2 linked regions of the Shinella zoogloeoides genome follow. The protein of the gene in region 1 interacts with the protein of each later gene in a pairwise test. Links are inferred from orthologs where the notes say so. Each region holds a gene or a part of one and is shown on either strand. Other genes may lie near its edges. The genes, in order: cysK and cysE.

Region 1 (9,089 bases):
GCTGGAGCGCCTCCTTCAGCTTCTTGGCCTTCATCGCGTCTTCCAGCCGCACGCGGCGCAGGATTTCCGGCGCGAAGTTTGGCACGCCCTCGAAGACCAGCGCTTCGCCTTCCGTCAGCGTATCGCCGATCCTGAGCGTGCCGTGGTTGGGGATGCCCACCACGTCGCCGGCATAGGCCGTATCGGCAAGCTGGCGCTGCGAGGCGAAGAAGAACTGCGGCGCCGACAGGCCGATCTGCTTGCCCGTGCGGGCAAGGCGCACCTTCATGCCGCGCTCCAGCATGCCGGAGCAGACGCGGGCGAAGGCGATGCGGTCGCGGTGATTGGGATCCATGTTCGCCTGGATCTTGAAGACGAAGGCCGTCATCCTGTCTTCCGACGCATGCACCTTGCGCACATCCGCCACCTGGTCGCGCGGCGGCGGCGCGAAGGCGCCGAGCGCGTTGATGAGGTCGCGCACCCCGAAATTCCGCAGCGCCGAACCGAAGAAGACCGGCGTCAGATGGCCTTCGAGGAACGCCTCGCGGTCGAACGGGCGGCAGGCCTCGCGGGCAAGCTCCAGCTCCTCGATGAAGGCGGCGCGCTCGTTTTCCGGCAGGTTGCCGGCGACCACTGCCGCATCCTCGATCTTCGTCGGCTGTACCTGGGTGTCCGATCCGCGGAAGGTGCGGTCGGCGAGGTGATAGGAACCGCAGAACGTCTTCGAGCGGCCGACGGGCCAGGTGACCGGCGCGGTATCGAGCGCCAGCTTCTCTTCCACCTCGTCGAGGATCTCGAACGGATCGCGGCTCTCGCGGTCCATCTTGTTGACGAAGGTGATAATCGGGATATCGCGCAGGCGGCAGACCTCGAACAGCTTCAGCGTGCGCGGCTCGATACCCTTGGCGGCGTCGATGACCATGACGGCCGCATCCACCGCCGTCAGCGTGCGGTAGGTGTCATCCGCGAAGTCCTCGTGGCCGGGCGTATCGAGGATGTTGAAGACGTTGCCGTCATATTCGAAGGTCATCACCGAGGTGACGACCGAGATGCCGCGCTCGCGCTCGATCTTCATCCAGTCCGAGCGGGTCTGGATGCGGTCCTTCTTCGCCTTGACTTCGCCGGCGAGCTGGATGGCACCGCCGAAAAGCAGCAGCTTTTCGGTCAGCGTGGTTTTACCGGCGTCCGGGTGCGCGATGATCGCGAAGGTGCGGCGGCGGGAGACCGCCTCGGCAAGGGTTTCGGCCATTTTCTGCAATATCCTGTGAGTTGCCGCGGTCTTTACAGTCTCCGCCGGGAAGATGCAATTGACGGGGTGGCACTGCCGCCGGCTTATGGGCGCATGAACGCGCACGCCCCTTCCCAGCCCACGCTCTCTCTCCTCCGCCTGCCACATGGTGAGGGCATCGAGCTTCCCGCCTACGAGACATCAGGCGCCGCCGGCATGGACCTGCGCGCCGCCGTCGAGGCCGACGCCCCGCTGACGCTCGCCCCCGGAAAGCGGGCGCTGGTGCCGACCGGCCTCGTCTTCGAAATCCCGCATGGCTACGAGGGCCAGATCCGCCCGCGCTCCGGTCTCGCCTTCAAGCACGGCATCACCTGCCTCAACACGCCCGGCACCGTCGACAGCGACTATCGCGGCGAGGTGAAGGTGCTGCTTGCCAATCTCGGCGACGAGCCCTTCGTCATCGAGCGCGGCATGCGTATCGCCCAGATGGTGATCGCGCCCGTCACGCAGGTTGCCGTGCGCGAGGCGACCCAGGCCAGCGAAACCGCCCGCGGCGCCGGCGGCTTCGGCTCCACCGGCGTGCGCTGAACCATGTCCGACCGCACCGGGCTGACCTTCCGCTCCAACTATTTCGGCGATCCCACGGCATGGCGCGCGCTCGCCGGCCTTATGCAGGACGTCTTCGGCATCGACGTGACGGTGCTGGACCGGCTCGGCGGGCCGGACCCGAGCAGCGTCGCCTTCGGCTGGTTCGATACGGCGGGCGCCTGCATCGCCAACTTCACCGCCTTTTCGCTGCCGCTCATGGTGGAAGGCCGTGTCGTGCGCGCGGCGGGCCTGCAATCGGGCGCGGTGCGGCCGGATCATCGCGGCCGGGGCCTTTATGGCGACGTCGTGCAGGCAGCGCTGGCGCATTGCGATGCGGACGGCTTCGAGGCCGTTGCGCTGCTGACCGATACGCCTGCGCTCTACCGCCGCCATGGTTTCGAACCCGTGGAGCAGCACCGTTTCGCCGGCCCGGCGCCTGCAGGTGGAACGGCGCGTCCCGTGCGCCGCCTCGAGATCGGAAATGCGGCGGACATGGCGCTGCTCGGCAGGCTGCTCGATGACCGCGAGCCGGTATCCAGTCGGTTTGCACCGTTGCGGCAGAAGGAAATGTTCCTCTTCAACGCGAGCCTGATGCCGGACCTGCGGCTCGACCTGATGGACGAGAACATCGTTCTTGCCTGGCAGGAGGGCGAGGATGGCGGCTTCGAGCTGCTGGATATTGTCGGCGCGCGCATTCCGGCGCTCGCGGACATTCTGGCGAGCCTCCGGATCGCGCCGTCACGGGCCGTCGTGCATTTCGCGCCCGATCGCCTGTCGTGGGAGGGCGAGGCTCTGCCCGATACAGGCGACATGACACTGATGCTGCGCACGCGAAACGGATTGCGGCCCAAGGGGCCTTTCGCCCTGCCGCCCATGGCGGAATTCTGATCCGCCGCCACGGATGGACGCTCTTGCCGGGGGCCATCGGCAGGCGTAGCCTGCCTCACCTTCCGGGAGCTCCCATGACCTTTGCCGTCCTTCTCGCCTATGCCGGCGCCCTGTTCATCGCCGCCATCATTCCCGGTCCCGGCGTGACCGCGATCGTCGCCCGTGCGCTCGGCTCCGGCTTCCGGCCGACCTTCTTCATGGGGCTCGGCCTCATCCTCGGCGACATGGTCTACCTGACGGCGGTCATTCTCGGCCTCGCCTTCATCGCGCAGACCTTCACCACAACCTTCATGCTGATCAAGTTCGCCGGCGCGCTCTATCTCGTCTACATAGCCTGGAAGCTCTGGACGACGGGCCTTCTGCCGCAGACCATCGAGGCACGGCGCTCGACCAGCATGACCGCCTCCTTCCTCTCCGGCCTGTTCGTGACGCTCGGCAACCCGAAGACCATGCTCTTCTACGTCGCGCTCGTGCCGACACTGATCGACCTCGACACGATCGGCCTCAGGGACTATGGCCTATTGCTGGGCGCGACCTTCGTGGTGCTTCTCGCCGTGCTCGTTCCCTATATGGCGCTCGCCTCGCGTGCCCGGCTTCTCCTCAGGCAGCCGAAGGCGCTGCAGCGCCTGAACCGCATTGCCGCGGGCATCCTTGCCGGCACCGCCGCCTATATCGCGACCCGCGCCGCATGAGGGACGATCCGGCTTTTGCCGGAGTGCAAGCCGATTATTCCGCTTTCGGCGTTTTTGCCGCGAAATCCGGACTCGTCTAAGGCGGAATTCCCTCCTACATTCTCCCTCAACGAGAACCGAGGAGCACCCGATGACCGACACACGCAAACCCGGCCGCGGCCGTATCTATGCCTCCATCACCGAGACCATCGGCGATACGCCGATCGTGCGGCTCGACAAGTTCGCGAAGGAAAAGGGCGTCAACGCCACCCTCCTCGCCAAGCTCGAATTCTTCAATCCGATCGCGTCCGTCAAGGACCGCATCGGCGTGGCGATGATCGAGGCGCTGGAAGCGCAGGGCAAGATCACGCCCGGCAAGTCGACGCTCGTCGAGCCGACCTCGGGCAATACCGGCATCGCGCTCGCCTTCGCCGCCGCCGCCAAGGGTTATCGCCTCATCCTGACCATGCCGGAGACCATGTCGATCGAACGGCGCAAGATGCTGGCCCTGCTCGGTGCCGAACTGGTGCTGACCGAGGGACCGAAGGGCATGAAGGGCGCGATCGCCAAGGCGGAGGAACTTGCGGCCACGATCGAGGGCGCCGTCATTCCCCAGCAGTTTGAAAATCCCGCCAATCCGGACATCCACCGCAGGACGACGGCGGAGGAAATCTGGAACGACACGGACGGCGCGGTCGACATCCTCGTCTCCGGCATCGGCACGGGCGGCACGATCACCGGCGCCGGCCAGGTGCTGAAGGCCAAAAAGCCCGGCGTGAAGGTCGTCGCGGTCGAACCAACCGACAGTCCGGTGCTTTCCGGCGGCAATCCCGGCCCGCACAAGATCCAGGGCATCGGCGCCGGCTTTGCCCCGGCCGTGCTCGACACGGCGATCTACGACGAGGTCGTGACCGTCTCCAATGACGAGGCCTTCGAGAATGCCCGCCTCGTCGCCCGCCTCGAAGGCGTGCCGGTCGGCATTTCCTCCGGCGCAGCGCTGGCCGCCGCCGCCAAGGTGGGCAGCCGCCCGGAAAACGCCGGCAAGACCATCGTCGTCATCATCCCCTCCTTCGCCGAGCGCTATCTTTCCACAGCGCTTTTCGAAGGCCTCGGGGGCTGACGTCAAACCGCCCGTCGTGCCGCACTCGCGACGGGCTACCCCTTCGCCCGCCCAGCAGCCTGAAACATGCTCCACCATCTCTCCCTCGGCGTCTCCAACCTGGAGCGCGCGGCAACGTTCTACGACGCGGTGCTGGCCCCGCTCGGTCATGTCCGCGTCTGGTCGGATATTCGTCCCGGCGAGCCGGACCAGGCCGTCGGCTACGGGCCGCCTGATGGCGGCGACAAGCTGGCCCTCAAGCAACAGGGCAATGCGGCCCGCGCGCCGGGCCCGGGCTTTCACATCGCCTTTGCGGCACCGAGCAGAAAGGCGGTCGAGGCCTTCCACGCTGCCGCCCTTGCCGCTGGCGGCACCGACAACGGCCCGCCGGGCCTTCGGCCGCACTACGGCTCGACCTATTATGCCGCCTTCGTCATCGACCCCGACGGGCACAGGATCGAAGCCGTCTTCAAGGGGCCGGCCTGACGCCGGTCAGCCGAGCTTAAAATCGGTATTCAGCGCTCGTACGCGTCAGGTTCCCTCCCTGATCACTAAGCAACTAAGCATCTGTCCAACACGCCCTCGCCGTCCGCAGCACGATGAATGATGGACAAGCCTCGACCGAATCGATCCGTCCGCCTTTCACCAGATCAGCCGCCACCAAATCAGCGGTCGGCTATCTCGTCGCCCACAACAGGCTCACGCCGCCGCGATCAGCCGCTCGCCGGCAATGCGGTAGGAGATCGCCTCCGCCAGGTGGATGCGGCCGACGACCGTGGCCTCGTCGAGGTCGGCGAGCGTGCGGGCGACCTTGAGGACGCGGTGATAGCCCCGCGCGGAAAAGCACATCTTCTCGGCCGCATCGCGCAGAAGCTGGAGACCGCCGGGATCGGGCTCGGCCATCTTTTCGACGAGCGCGGTCGAGGCACGGGCATTGCTCGTGACCGAGCCCATGCCGAGACGGGCGAAGCGGTCGATCTGCAAGGCCCGGGCCCGGGCGACGCGGCGGGCGACGGTTTCGCTCCGCTCCGCCGCCATGGGGCGCAGGAGGTCCGTCGCGGAGACCGCCGGCACGTCGATGCGGATATCGATGCGGTCCATCAGGGGGCCGGAGACTCGCGCCTGATAATCGCTCATGCAGCGGGGGCCGCGCGCGCAGGTGCGGCCCGGCTCGCCCGCCATGCCGCAGCGGCAGGGATTCATGGCCGCGACGAGCTGCACGGCGGCCGGATAGCTGACGCGGTGGTTTGCCCGCGCGATGATGCACTCGCCCGTTTCGAGCGGCTGGCGCAGCGCATCGAGCGCCTGCGGCGAGAATTCCGGCAGTTCGTCGAGAAAGAGCACGCCATTGTGGGCGAGCGAGACCTCGCCGGGTTTCGCCCGCGCGCCGCCGCCGACAAGCGCCGCCATGGTGGCGGAATGGTGCGGAGCGCGGAAGGGCCGGCGATCCGACAGCCGGCCGCCGGAGAGCTGGCCGGCAATGGAGTGGATCATCGAGACTTCGAGCAGCTCCGTCGGCGAGAGCGGCGGCAGGATGGCGGCAAGGCGCGCGGCGAGCATGGATTTGCCCGAGCCTGGGGGACCGACCATCAGCAGGTTGTGGCTGCCGGCGGCCGCCACCTCCAGCGCGCGCTTGGCGCTTTCCTGGCCACGGATATCGGCGAGGTCAGGCAGGTCCGCGGCGGATGCCCGGATCGCCGGCACCGGCCGCGACAGCACCTGCGTGCCCTTGAAATGATTGGCGAGCGCGATGAGGCTTCGCGGCGCCAGGATGTCGAGCCCGCCGCCGGCCCAGGCCGCCTCCGCGCCGTTTTCCGCCGGGCAGACGAGCCCCCTGCCGAGCGCATTCGCGCCCATCGCGGCAGGCAGGGCGCCGGCGACGGGCGCGATCGTGCCGTCGAGATTGAGTTCGCCGATGACGAGAAAACCCTCAAGCGCATCGCCGGGCACGGCGCCGAGCGCCATCATGAGGCCGAGCGCGATGGCGAGATCGTAGTGGCTGCCTTCCTTGGGAAGATCGGCGGGCGCAAGGTTGACCGTCACGCGCTTGGGCGGCAGCGAGAGGCCGGAGGCATGAAGGGCGGCCTGCACGCGCTCACGGCTTTCGGCGACCGCCTTGTCCGGCAGGCCGACGATCTGCATGCCCACCTTGCCGGGCGCCACCATGACCTGCACGTCCACGGGCACGCCCTCGATGCCCTGAAACGCAATCGTACCAACCCGTGCCACCATGATCGCCCCCGCTCGCCCCGGCCGAAAACGGTCTTCGAAGCCGCCCCAGGGTTGCATCCGCAAATCTGGCATGAAACATGGAATGAAACAAGAACAATTATAGAACTTGCGAAGGGATTTTCCACGCTTTGGTTGTGTTCGGTTGCATTCCTGGAACGAAGGCGGGACGTTCGCGAACGGAACGTCCCGCGCATGCCTTTTGCGGAAAGGTCAGCGCTTCTTCTCGATGGCGTCCCACAGGAGGGCGGCGATATCGGCGCCGCCGAAGTTCCTGACCTCGCGGATGCCGGTCGGCGAGGTCACGTTGATCTCGGTCATGTAGTCGCCGATGACATCGATGCCGACGAGCAGGAAGCCGCGCTCGCGCAGCGCCGGGCCGATGCGCGAGCAGATCTCCTTCTCGCGCGCCGTCAGCTCCGTCGCCTCCGGCCGGCCGCCGGCATGCATGTTGGAACGGGCGTCATGTTCGGCCGGCACGCGGTTGATCGCGCCGACCGGCTCGCCGTCGACGAGGATGATGCGCTTGTCGCCCTTGCGCACGTCCGGCAGGTATTGCTGGGCGATAAAGGGCTCGCGGAACATCTGGCCGAACATTTCGAGCAGCGAGGAGAGGTTGCGGTCGTCCTTGGTGGAATGGAAGACGCCGGCCCCGCCATTGCCGTAGAGCGGCTTGAGGATCATGTCGCCCATCTCGTCGCGGAAGCGGCGGATTTCGGCGGGATCGCGGGTGATCAGGGTTGCCGGCATCAGGTCGGCGAATTCGGTGACGAAGATCTTTTCCGGCGAGTTGCGCACCCAGGCCGGATCGTTGACGACGAGCGTCTTCGGGTGGATGCGCTCCAGCAGATGCGTCGAGGTGATGTAGGCCATGTCGAAGGGCGGATCCTGGCGCAGCAGCACCACGTCCATGGTCGAGAGGTCAACGCGCTCGGCTTCGCCCAGCGTGTAATGGTCGCCCCTGACGTCGCGCAGCTCCATCGGCTCGACGGTGGCGTAGACCTTGCCGTCGCGCAGGCTGAGCCGGCCGGGCGTGTAGTGGAAGAGCCTGTAGCCTCGGCTTTGCGCCTCGATGCTCATGGCGAAGGTGGAATCGCCCGCGATGTTGATGGTCGATACATGGTCCATCTGGACCGCGACGTTCTTGATCTTTGCCATGAAAAGTCCCCTGAGGATGCCCGACACATTTAGGATGCGTCAGGCGCTATGGCAACGGGCTCAGGCAAAGCCGTCGATGCGGCAGGTGATGAGGTCGTGGTCGGAGAGCGGCTTGCCGGCGGGAGAGAGCGAAGGAACGATCTCGACCTGCGAAACGGTAAGGCCGCGCGACAAAAACCAGTCGAGCTTCATCGCCCGCTCGGGCCAGCGGGTAATGAGGCTCGGGCGCGTGGTCATGACATCGAGCGGGCCGCCGTGGCGGGTGAAGCCGCGCTCGGCCGCCCGGGCGAAAAGCCCTTCGGCCTCGAAATCGCCGCCGGCATGGTTGCCGGTGTTGAGGTCCCCGCCGATCAGGATGGGCAGGCCGGGAAAGGCCGCGTCGAGCGCATTGATGAGGCCGATCATCTGGCGTTCCCGATAGATGGCCGTGGTGACGCTTTCCAGATGCGTCGACACGAGGACGATCGGGCCGGCTTCTGTATTGACCACACCGCCGATCGCCATGCGCTCGCCAAGGCGCGGCTGGTCGACCTCGCCGATGAACCAGAGGCGTTCGCCTTCGAGGCGCAGCAGGAAGGGTTCGTGCAGCGGCACGGTGGAAAGCAGGCCGTTGCCGTGCAGGCCGCGGCGGTTGAAATCGTCCTTGCAGAATTCGCGCTCCGTCTCGGAGCCGAGGCCGAGCTCGATGAACTCGACGCCGTAGAGATAGGCCATGCCAAGCTGCTCGGCGACCTCGGCCGTGGTGTGGCGCTGGCGCGTGCGGGCCATGCCGTCGTCCATTTCCGAGAGCAGCACGATTTCGGCGCCGGTGATGCCGAGATGTTCGGCGCTTTGCAGCGGGAACAGGCAGCGCTCCAGGTTCCAGGCGGCGACGGTGAAGGGGAAGGGCAGCGGCTCGGCGCGTTCGGCGCGGCCGCCCGTTTCCACGGCATTCATACAGGGCAGTTCCGCCATGCGGGCGTCATGCGCGGCGATGGTCTTTTCAAGGGCGGCGATCCCGGCGCGATCTTCCGCGCTCGGGGCGGCAAGCCGGTCTGTGGTGGTGCGGATCATCATGCGGTCGCCTCCAGAGCAGGAACGCTCGCGGCCAAGCTCTGTTCCGCGCCCGACCAGTCGATGCGGCGGCCGCTCGCACTGTCGAAGAAATGCAGCCTGAAGGGTGCGATGGAGAGCGAGGCGGTTTCGGGCAATGGGATCTCGGACGAGAGTGCAGCGACCAGCGACTGGTCACCGACGAGGCCGTGCACGA
Region 2 (9,079 bases), 2.3 Mb from region 1 along the record:
GATACCTTGCCTTGCATGCGGGACTTGCTCCCCATCATCTGTTCAGGACAAACGCGAAGGACGGCCGGACCAAGCTCATCCCCGGTTCAAGCCAAGGGGGTCGCGGTCCCGACCGTCCGCACTCCGGCGGATGGCCATCCGCCGGAGTGCGCATCGATCATCAAGCAATCAATGCAAAATGAACATGCAAGGGGGTGATGCGGCGGGAAACGTTGTCCTTTTGCCTTCGGCATCCCCCTCATCCGCCTGCCGGCACCTTCTCCCCGCCGGGGAGAAGGGGACAAGCCGCAATAGTTCACTTCATATGCGATTGCCCTGCCGCTCGCGGGGAGAAGGTCCCGGCAGAGGGATGACGGAAGGCATCCTCAATCCGGCGTGCGGTAGCCGTAGAGCCAGTCGAAATCGGCGGCAAGGCTCTCCGGCTTTCGCATGGACAGCACGAGATTGCGGGCGAGCGCGACCGGGCCGCGGGCGTGATAGGCGAAGCGGTTGAACGCGCCTCGGCTGCGCACGCGGGCGACGCGCGCACGGCGCGTCTTCTCGAAGTCCCGCAGGGCCTCTCCGGTATCAGATGCCTGTCCAAGTACTCTTGCGAGCAGCGCTGCGTCCTCGATGGCCATCGCCGCACCCTGTGCGGCGAAGGGCGTCATGGCGTGGGCGGCGTCGCCGATCAGCACGGTCTTTCCATCCGTCCATGCGCCATCCGGGCAGCCGAAAAGCGGCCAGATCAGCGGTTCGCGCGCCTCCGAGAGGAGGCGGCGGATTTCCGTGTTCCACCCGGCAAAGGCGGCGACCAGGCTTTCGCGGGCCGCGATGTCGCCCTTGCGCAGCCAGCCCTCGGGCGGCGCCTTCGGCTGGGCATGGATCGCGACGATGTTGAAGGCCTGCGTTTCCGCGAGCGGATAGGCGACGAGATGGGCGCGCGGTCCCAGAAAGGCGGTGACGGCACGCGGATCGAGGAAGCGCGGCGCGGCGGCATAGGGCACGAGGAAACGCCAGGCGACATTGCCGGAGTAGCGCGCGGGCAGGGCGCCGGGCACCGCCTGCCTGAGCCGCGACCAGACACCATCGGCGGCGATCAGGACGTCCGCAGGAGCGGCAGCACGGGCCGCGTCGGCGCTTTCGATTCGCTCGCCCATCGTGAGTGTGCACAGCGGTTCTGCGCGAACGGCATCGAGAAGCACGGCTTGCAGCGAGGCGCGGTGCAGCACGCCGTAGGGAGCACCCCACCGACTGCGGGCGGCCTGGCCGGCGGGAACGGAGGCGAGGGGCGCCAGCGATAGTCCCGAAGCCAGGAGAATATGGTCCGGCTCCGTCCACCGGGCGCTGAGCGCATCGAGAAGGCCGAGTTCGGCGAGGATGCGCGAGGCGTTTGGGGAAAGCTGCAGGCCAGCGCCGACCTCTTCGAGGGCGGGCGCCTGTTCCAGGATGTGCGAGGCGATGCCCTTGCGGGCGAGCGCCAGCGCCGCCGTCAGGCCGGCAATGCCGGCGCCGACGATGGTCGTGGATCTTACGGACGACATGAGGATACCGGCCTTTCGGCCGTTACGCCGCGACCTGGTTGGTGAAGGTGCAGCCGACCGGATCGGTCTGGGTGGCCTTCAGGGCCGGGTTGAAGCGAAAGAGGGTCGAGCAGTAGGGGCAGACCTTCTCGTTGTCGTCGCCCATGTCGAGGAAGACGTGCGGATGGTCGTAGGGCACGGACGCGCCGACGCACATGAATTCCTTCACGCCGATCTCGATCGTGCGATGGCCGCCGTCGTTCTGGAAATGGGGAATGCTGTGCCCAGCCATGTCATGCTCCGTCGCAATACCGTCTTTTCTGGCGCGGACCATAGTCGCGTTCGCCTGAAATGTGTAGATGCAAAACCGTCGCGCCTTGCGAGATTTCGGCCGCCTCAGGTTTTCTCGATGGCCGAACGGCATTATGTGCAAGGCAGGAAAACGAAAGACGCCCGCGATGAACCTCGACAACCCACCCTTTTCCCGCTTTACCCATGACGGCCTGGAGCTTGCCTTCTTCGACGAGGGCGAGCCGTCCGGGGATCCGGTGCTGCTGATCCACGGCTTTGCCTCCAGCGCCAGTGTCAACTGGGTGTTTCCCGGTTGGCTGAAGACGCTGGGCGACGCCGGCTACCGGGTCATCGCGCTGGACAACCGAGGCCATGGCGCCAGCGCCAAGCCGCACGATCCGGCGCTCTACACTCCGCCGCTGATGGCGGGCGACGCGGCGGCGCTGCTCGATCACCTCGCCATTCCCGAGGCGCATGTCTTCGGCTATTCCATGGGCGCGCGCATCACGGCCTTCATGGCGCTCGCCCATCCGCACCGTGTGCGCTCGGTCGTCTTCGGCGGCCTCGGCATCGGCATGGTCGAGGGTGTCGGCGACTGGGATCCGATCGCCGACGCGCTGCTGGCGCCTTCGCTGGACGTGGTGAGCCACGAGCGCGGCCGCATGTTCCGCGCCTTCGCCGACCAGACGAAATCCGACCGGCAGGCGCTTGCCGCCTGCATCATGACCTCGCGCGATCTCCTGACCGAAGCGGACATGGCGCGCATCGACGTGCCCGCGCTGATCGGCGTCGGCACGAAGGACGATATCGCCGGCGCGCCGCAGCCGCTCGCCGACCTCATGCCCGACGCCCGCGCCCTCGACATTCCCGGCCGCGACCATATGCTGGCGGTCGGCGACAAGGTGTTCAAGCGCGCCGTGCTGGAATTCTATGCGCAGATCGGCGGCCGCTGATGCGGCGTTTACGACAATAGTCGCCCAGCCATTTCGTTCGGCCGGGCTTTGCTCTATATTCTGACGAGTACGATACCAAGGAGTGCGGCGATGGTCGCGACGAACGAACTGCGGGCCGACGACAAGCTCAAGGCCATGGATCCGATCTGGGACAGCCTGCGCGAGGAAGCGCGCGTTGCCGCGCAGGTCGAGCCGCTGCTGGCAGCCTTCCTCTATTCGACGGTGCTGAACCACCGCTCGCTGGAGGAAAGCGTGATCCATCGTGTCTGCGAGCGCCTCGACCATCCGGACCTGCAGGCAAACCTGCTGCACCAGATCTTCGACGAGATGCTGGAGGACTGGCCGGAATGGGGGAGCATCCTGCGCGTCGACATCCAGGCCGTCTACGACCGCGACCCGGCATGCCTGCGGTTCCTCGATGCCGTGCTCTACTTCAAGGGTTTTCACGCCATCCAGACCCATCGCCTGGCGCACTGGCTGCACGGCAAGGGCCGGCGCGACCTGTCGCTCTACGTGCAGAGCCGGTCCTCCAGTGTCTTCCAGACCGACATCAACCCGGCCGCGCATATCGGCAAGGGTTTCTTCCTCGACCATGCGACGGGCCTGGTCGTCGGCGAGACGGCGGTCATCGGCGACAATGTGTCGATCCTCCACAACGTCACGCTCGGCGGCACCGGCAAGGAGGGCGGCGACCGCCATCCGAAGATCGGCGACGGCGTGATGATCGGCGCCGGCGCGAAAATCCTCGGCAACATCCATATCGGCCATTGCTCGCGCATCGCGGCAGGCTCGGTGGTGCTGAAGCCCGTGCCGCCGAAATCGACGGTCGCCGGCGTGCCGGCGAGGGTCGTTGGCGAGGCCGGCTGCAACGAGCCGTCGCGCGCCATGGACCAGCTGCTGGCCGCCTTCGACTACGATCTCTAGGACGGATCGCCATTCGGCGAATGCCGGCCTGAACTCGATATCGGTCCGCCCTTAACAGGGAAAAGTCGCTTTCTCGTGGAATTCGAGGGTTTACACACCCCGGAGCAGGTGCGAGAAGCGCGCCAACCCAACCGTTACGGAGACATATCGTGAAGCCGGAAGAAATCAGGAAGCTCGAGGCCTACTTCAAGCGCAATCTCAACAAGGAGATCGTCATCAAGGCCCGCCCGCGCAAGGATGAATCGGCGGAAGTCTATCTCGCAGACGAGTTCCTGGGCGTGATCTTCCGCGACGACGAGGACGGCGAGCTGTCCTACAATTTCTCCATGGCGATCCTCGACATCGATCTCTGATCTGTCGCGTCCTGCAGGACTATAAGGCCCGGCAGCCCTTGGCGCCGGGCCTTTCTATTATTGTTTTGCGACAGATTGCGGTTTGTCAGCGTCAATGATCATACCTATCTCGCAAGGCCTTGCTTTGCCTGCGAAATATTGCATTGCAGCATTCGCATTGACTTTTTTGTGCGTTGCATATAGTTTCCTGCCATATCCCCGGGATCCAAAGGAGACTTCGATGTTCAATTTCGATGAAGCAAACAAGAAGGGCAAGGAAGCCGTGGACACGCTCGTCAAGAGCTACACGACGGCCGCCCAGGGCTGGCAGGCAATCGCCAGCGAGACGACCGACTACTCGAAGAAGTCCTTCGAAAACGGTCTTGCCCACTTCGAAAAGCTCTCGAGCGTCAAGAGCGTCGAAGCTGCCCTCGAGCTGCAGACGGCATTCGTGAAGTCCTCCTACGAAGGCTTCGTCGCCGAAGCCACGAAGCTTACGGAAATGTATGCCGACCTCGCCAAGGGCGCCTACAAGCCCTACGAAGCACCGGTCGCCAAGGCCACCTCTGCCGCCAAGGCTGCCGTCGCGGCCTGATCCTTCCCGATCAGCCTGCGCGCATAACGTTTACAGGCCGGATGCGGGCAACCGCAGCCGGCCTTTGCGCGTTTCGGGGATTGCGCGAGGCTGACGTAGCGGCGGCAAATTTCGCTATTTCCTTCGGATGGCCCGCGATTATGATTGCAGTGCGAAGCGAGGGTCTTACAATCGTGGGCCGAGACATTAGATAACAGTTCCAGAAGGCAGCCCCGGCGAAATGCGCCAAGGCAAATGACTGTAATCAAGGGAATGAGCACGCATGGATGTGAGACGGGTCCGGATGCAGGACGGTGACGAGGGCGGCGACACTCCCGGTCGCAGCACCTCCGTCATTACCCGCACGAAGCCCAAGACCAAGAAGCCGAGCCTCTATCGCGTCCTGCTTCTCAATGACGATTATACTCCCATGGAGTTCGTGATTCACATTCTGGAACGTTTCTTCCAGAAGGACCGTGAAGCGGCCACGCGGATCATGCTGCATGTGCACAATCATGGCGTAGGCGAGTGTGGCGTGTTCACCTACGAGGTTGCCGAAACCAAAGTGACACAGGTGATGGATTTCTCCCGCCAGCACCAGCACCCGCTGCAATGTGTCATGGAAAAGAAATGAGGAACGAACGTGCCAACATTTTCTGCAAGCCTTGAAAAGGCCCTCCATCAGGCACTGACCTACGCGAACGAGCGCCACCACGAATATGCGACGCTCGAGCACCTCCTGCTCGCCCTGATCGACGACGGCGATGCGGCCGCCGTGATGGGCGCCTGCAACGTCAATCTCGACGTGCTGCGCAAGACCGTCACCGACTATGTCGATCACGACCTTGCCAACCTGGTGACGGGATACGAGGAAGATTCCAAGCCGACCTCCGGCTTCCAGCGCGTCATCCAGCGTGCGGTGATCCATGTCCAGTCGTCCGGCCGCGAGGAAGTGACCGGGGCCAACGTGCTCGTGGCGATCTTCGCCGAGCGCGAGAGCCATGCCGCCTATTTCCTGCAGGAGCAGGAGATGACGCGCTACGACGCGGTCAACTTCATCTCGCACGGCATCGGCAAGCGTCCCGGCTCCACCGAGGAGCGCAAGGTGCGCGGCGCCGAGGACGGCGAGAACGAACCGAAGCAGGCCCGCAACGGCAACGAACAGGAAGAGGCGGCCAAGAAGCAGGACGCCCTGACCGCCTATTGCGTCAATCTCAACGAGAAGGCGAGGGGCGGCAAGATCGACCCGCTCATCGGCCGTCATGCCGAAGTGAACCGGACGATCCAGGTCCTCTGCCGCCGTTCCAAGAACAATCCGCTCTATGTGGGCGATCCGGGCGTCGGCAAGACGGCCATTGCCGAAGGCCTTGCCAAGCGCATCGTCGAAGGCAAGGTGCCGGAAGCGCTGGCCGATGCCACGATCTTCTCGCTCGACATGGGCACGCTGCTTGCCGGCACGCGCTATCGCGGCGATTTCGAGGAACGCCTGAAGCAGGTCGTCAAGGAGCTGGAAGATTATCCGGGCGCCGTGCTGTTCATCGACGAGATCCACACGGTCATCGGCGCCGGCGCCACCTCCGGCGGCGCGATGGATGCATCGAACCTCTTGAAGCCGGCGCTTTCCTCCGGCGCGATCCGCTGCATTGGCTCGACGACCTACAAGGAATACCGCCAGTTCTTCGAGAAGGACCGGGCACTCGTGCGCCGCTTCCAGAAGATCGACGTGAACGAGCCGACCATCGACGACACGATCGAGATCATGAAGGGCCTGAAGCCCTATTTCGAGGAATACCACAAGCTGCGGTACTCCAACGAGGCGATCAAGTCGGCCGTCGAACTGTCGGCGCGCTACATCAACGACCGCAAGCTGCCGGACAAGGCGATCGACGTGATCGACGAGACCGGTGCGGCCCAGATGCTGCTGCCGGCCGGCAAGCGCCGCAAGCTGATCACCGAGAAGGAGATCGAGGCGACGGTCGCCACCATGGCCCGCATTCCGCCGAAGACGGTTTCCAAGGACGACGAGCAGGTGCTTTCCAACCTTGAGAAGGAACTGCGCTCGGTCGTCTACGGCCAGGACCTCGCGATCGAAGCCCTGGCATCGGCGATCAAGCTTGCCCGGGCGGGCCTGCGCGAACCGAACAAGCCGATCGGCAGCTACCTGTTCTCCGGCCCGACTGGCGTCGGCAAGACGGAAGTCGCCAAGCAGCTTGCGAGCTCCCTCGGCGTAGAACTGCTGCGCTTCGACATGTCGGAATACATGGAGCGGCACACGGTCTCGCGTCTGCTCGGTGCACCTCCCGGCTATGTCGGCTTCGACCAGGGCGGCCTGCTGACCGACGGTGTCGACCAGCATCCGCATTGCGTGCTGCTGCTCGACGAAATCGAGAAGGCCCATCCGGACCTCTACAACATCCTGTTGCAGGTCATGGACCACGGCTCGCTGACCGACCATAACGGCAAGAAGATCGACTTCCGCAACGTCATCCTGATCATGACGACCAATGCGGGCGCGTCCGACATGGCCAAGGCCGCCATCGGCTTCGGCTCGTCCAAGCGCGAGGGCGAGGACATGGAGGCGATCAACCGCCTGTTCACGCCGGAATTCCGCAACCGTCTCGATGCGATTATCCCGTTCGGCTCGCTGCCGACGCCGGTCATCCATCAGGTCGTGCAGAAGTTCGTCATGCAGCTCGAAACCCAGCTTGCCGAGCGCAACGTCACCTTCGACCTTCAGCAGGACGCAATCGCCTGGCTGGCGGAGAAGGGCTACGACGAGAAGATGGGTGCCCGTCCTCTGGCGCGGGTCATCCAGGAGAACATCAAGAAGAAGCTCGCCGACGAAATCCTCTTCGGCAAGCTCAAGAAGGGCGGCGTCGTGCGCGTCTCCGTCGGCCCGAAGGAAGACGGCTCGAAGGGCCTGATCCTCGACGCCGTGCCGGAAACCGCGCCGATCAAGCCGAAGGCCGAGATCGCCGAACGCCCCGCCAAGCAGGCAAAGCCGCGCAAGGCCAAGGAAACCGTCGCCGCCGAGGCAGCGCCGGCAAAGGCCAAGTCGTCGAAGAAGGCGGCGGAAGCCAAGACCGAGGAGCCGAAGGACGAGCCGACGCGCAAGTCCGGCACGGTTCCGAAGGTGCCGCGCAAGAAATAACGGTTTTGCAGATGACAGGGGCCGGGCGGGAAACTGCTCGGCCTTGCCTTGTCGATACCCCCTCATCCGCCTGCCGGCACCTTCTCCCCGAGGGGAGAAGGAGAAAAACGAGAGGGCGCATCTCCTTCCTCCCGTCTCCCCTCGGGGAGAAGGTGGCCCGAAGGGCCGGATGAGGGGGGCTCCTCGCTGCAAGAGACGTTCATGACCGCCGCGCCAGACCCCCATTCCCAGACGCATTGGTTTCTTCAAGGCATGTGCGGCCTTTTCAGCCTGCCGGCGATCATCCTGATGCTGTCCTTCGTGGGCTTTGCCGCCTTCACGGCGGAGGCGGGGGTGCCGGTCGACCAGGTGATGTTCATGACCGGCATGGTCTGGGCGCTGCCGGCCAAGGTGATCCTTGTCGGCTCGATGCTGTCGGGCGCGCATGTCGCGACGGCCTTCATCGCCGTGACGCTCTCTTCCGTGCGCATGATGCCGATGGTCGCGGCGCTGGTGCCGGAAATCCGCACTGGCCGCACGCCGACCTGGCTGCTGTTGCTTGTCTCCCATTTCGTCGCCATCACCGCCTGGGTCTTCGCCATGGAGCGGGTGCGGGACGTGCCGCGCAACGGGCGCGTCGCCTTCTTCGCCGGCTTCGGCATGACGCTGACCCTGACCAACATCCTGCTGGTCGGCCTTGTCTACGGTGCGGTCTCCGAGTTCCCGCCGATCGTCTCCGGCTGCCTGTTCTTCCTGACGCCGGTCTACTTCCTCACCTCGATCTGGATTTCCGCGCGCCATCGCGTGATCTACTGGGCGCTCGGAATCGGCCTTGCGCTCGGCTGGCTCTTTGCCGTGATCGCGCCGGAATACGACATCCTGCTTGCCGGCGTCCTGGGCGGCACGCTGGCCTGGTGGGGTGAACGCATGCTGCGCCGCAAGGAGGGCAGCCGATGAGTTTCGACGGTCTCTGGCCCTATATCTACATCGCCATCGCCGGCTGGCTGGCGACCGATCTCTGGCGCTGGGCGGGTGTGCTCGCCGGCAACCGGATCGACGAGCGGTCCGAAATCCTCAACTGGGTGAGGGCGGTCGCGACGGCGCTGGTGGCCGCGGTGATCGCCAAGATGATCTTCTTCCCGACGGGCACGCTCGAAACCTCGCCGCTCTGGCTGCGGCTGGGCGCAGTGGTGTTCGGCGCGCTGTGTTTCTTCCTTGGCGGGCGCTTCCGGCAAATCCTCGGCATTGCCGCGGCCATCGCATTCCTGGCCGCGGGACTGGCGCTGACGGGAACCTGATCAGAGCGGCGAAAGGCCGAGGCTCTGGCGCAGGTCGAAGCCGTTGGCGACGGGATAGCGCACATTGGCGATCTT

What was found.
Region 2: the proteins of cysK (region 1) and cysE interact in binary tests that used the Escherichia coli proteins (3 or more experiments, as listed by UniProt). The link is inferred for Shinella zoogloeoides from one-to-one orthologs.

The regions. Positions count from the first base shown.
Region 1 is NZ_CP132311.1:3,943,276-3,952,364, reverse strand. What follows is about bases 2,634-5,489. They hold cysK (cysteine synthase A), read left to right. Parts: upstream 2,634-3,505; coding sequence 3,506-4,474; downstream 4,475-5,489. Other genes in these bases: Q9316_RS20370 (YifB family Mg chelatase-like AAA ATPase), read right to left, coding at 5,153-5,489; Q9316_RS20375 (VOC family protein), read left to right, coding at 4,541-4,939; Q9316_RS20385 (LysE family translocator), read left to right, coding at 2,758-3,375; Q9316_RS20390 (GNAT family N-acetyltransferase), read left to right, coding at 2,634-2,683. Also shown: Q9316_RS20400 (peptide chain release factor 3), read right to left, coding at 1-1,228; dut (dUTP diphosphatase), read left to right, coding at 1,322-1,795; more of Q9316_RS20390, read left to right, coding at 1,799-2,633; more of Q9316_RS20370, read right to left, coding at 5,490-6,685; gshB (glutathione synthase), read right to left, coding at 6,896-7,840; Q9316_RS20360 (endonuclease/exonuclease/phosphatase family protein), read right to left, coding at 7,901-8,893; sn-glycerol-3-phosphate ABC transporter ATP-binding protein UgpC, read right to left, coding at 8,893-9,089.
Region 2 is NZ_CP132311.1:1,645,948-1,655,026, reverse strand. What follows is about bases 1,908-4,753. They hold cysE (serine O-acetyltransferase), read left to right. Parts: upstream 1,908-2,836; coding sequence 2,837-3,670; downstream 3,671-4,753. Other genes in these bases: Q9316_RS09290 (phasin family protein), read left to right, coding at 4,244-4,597; Q9316_RS09295 (DUF3126 family protein), read left to right, coding at 3,820-4,023; Q9316_RS09305 (alpha/beta fold hydrolase), read left to right, coding at 1,961-2,746. Also shown: Q9316_RS09320 (IS110 family transposase), read right to left, coding at 1-17; Q9316_RS09315 (FAD-dependent monooxygenase), read right to left, coding at 366-1,523; Q9316_RS09310 (zinc-finger domain-containing protein), read right to left, coding at 1,546-1,794; ATP-dependent Clp protease adapter ClpS, read left to right, coding at 4,860-5,210; ATP-dependent Clp protease ATP-binding subunit ClpA, read left to right, coding at 5,220-7,727; Q9316_RS09275 (AzlC family ABC transporter permease), read left to right, coding at 7,929-8,663; Q9316_RS09270 (AzlD domain-containing protein), read left to right, coding at 8,660-9,004; Q9316_RS09265 (DUF3828 domain-containing protein), read right to left, coding at 9,005-9,079.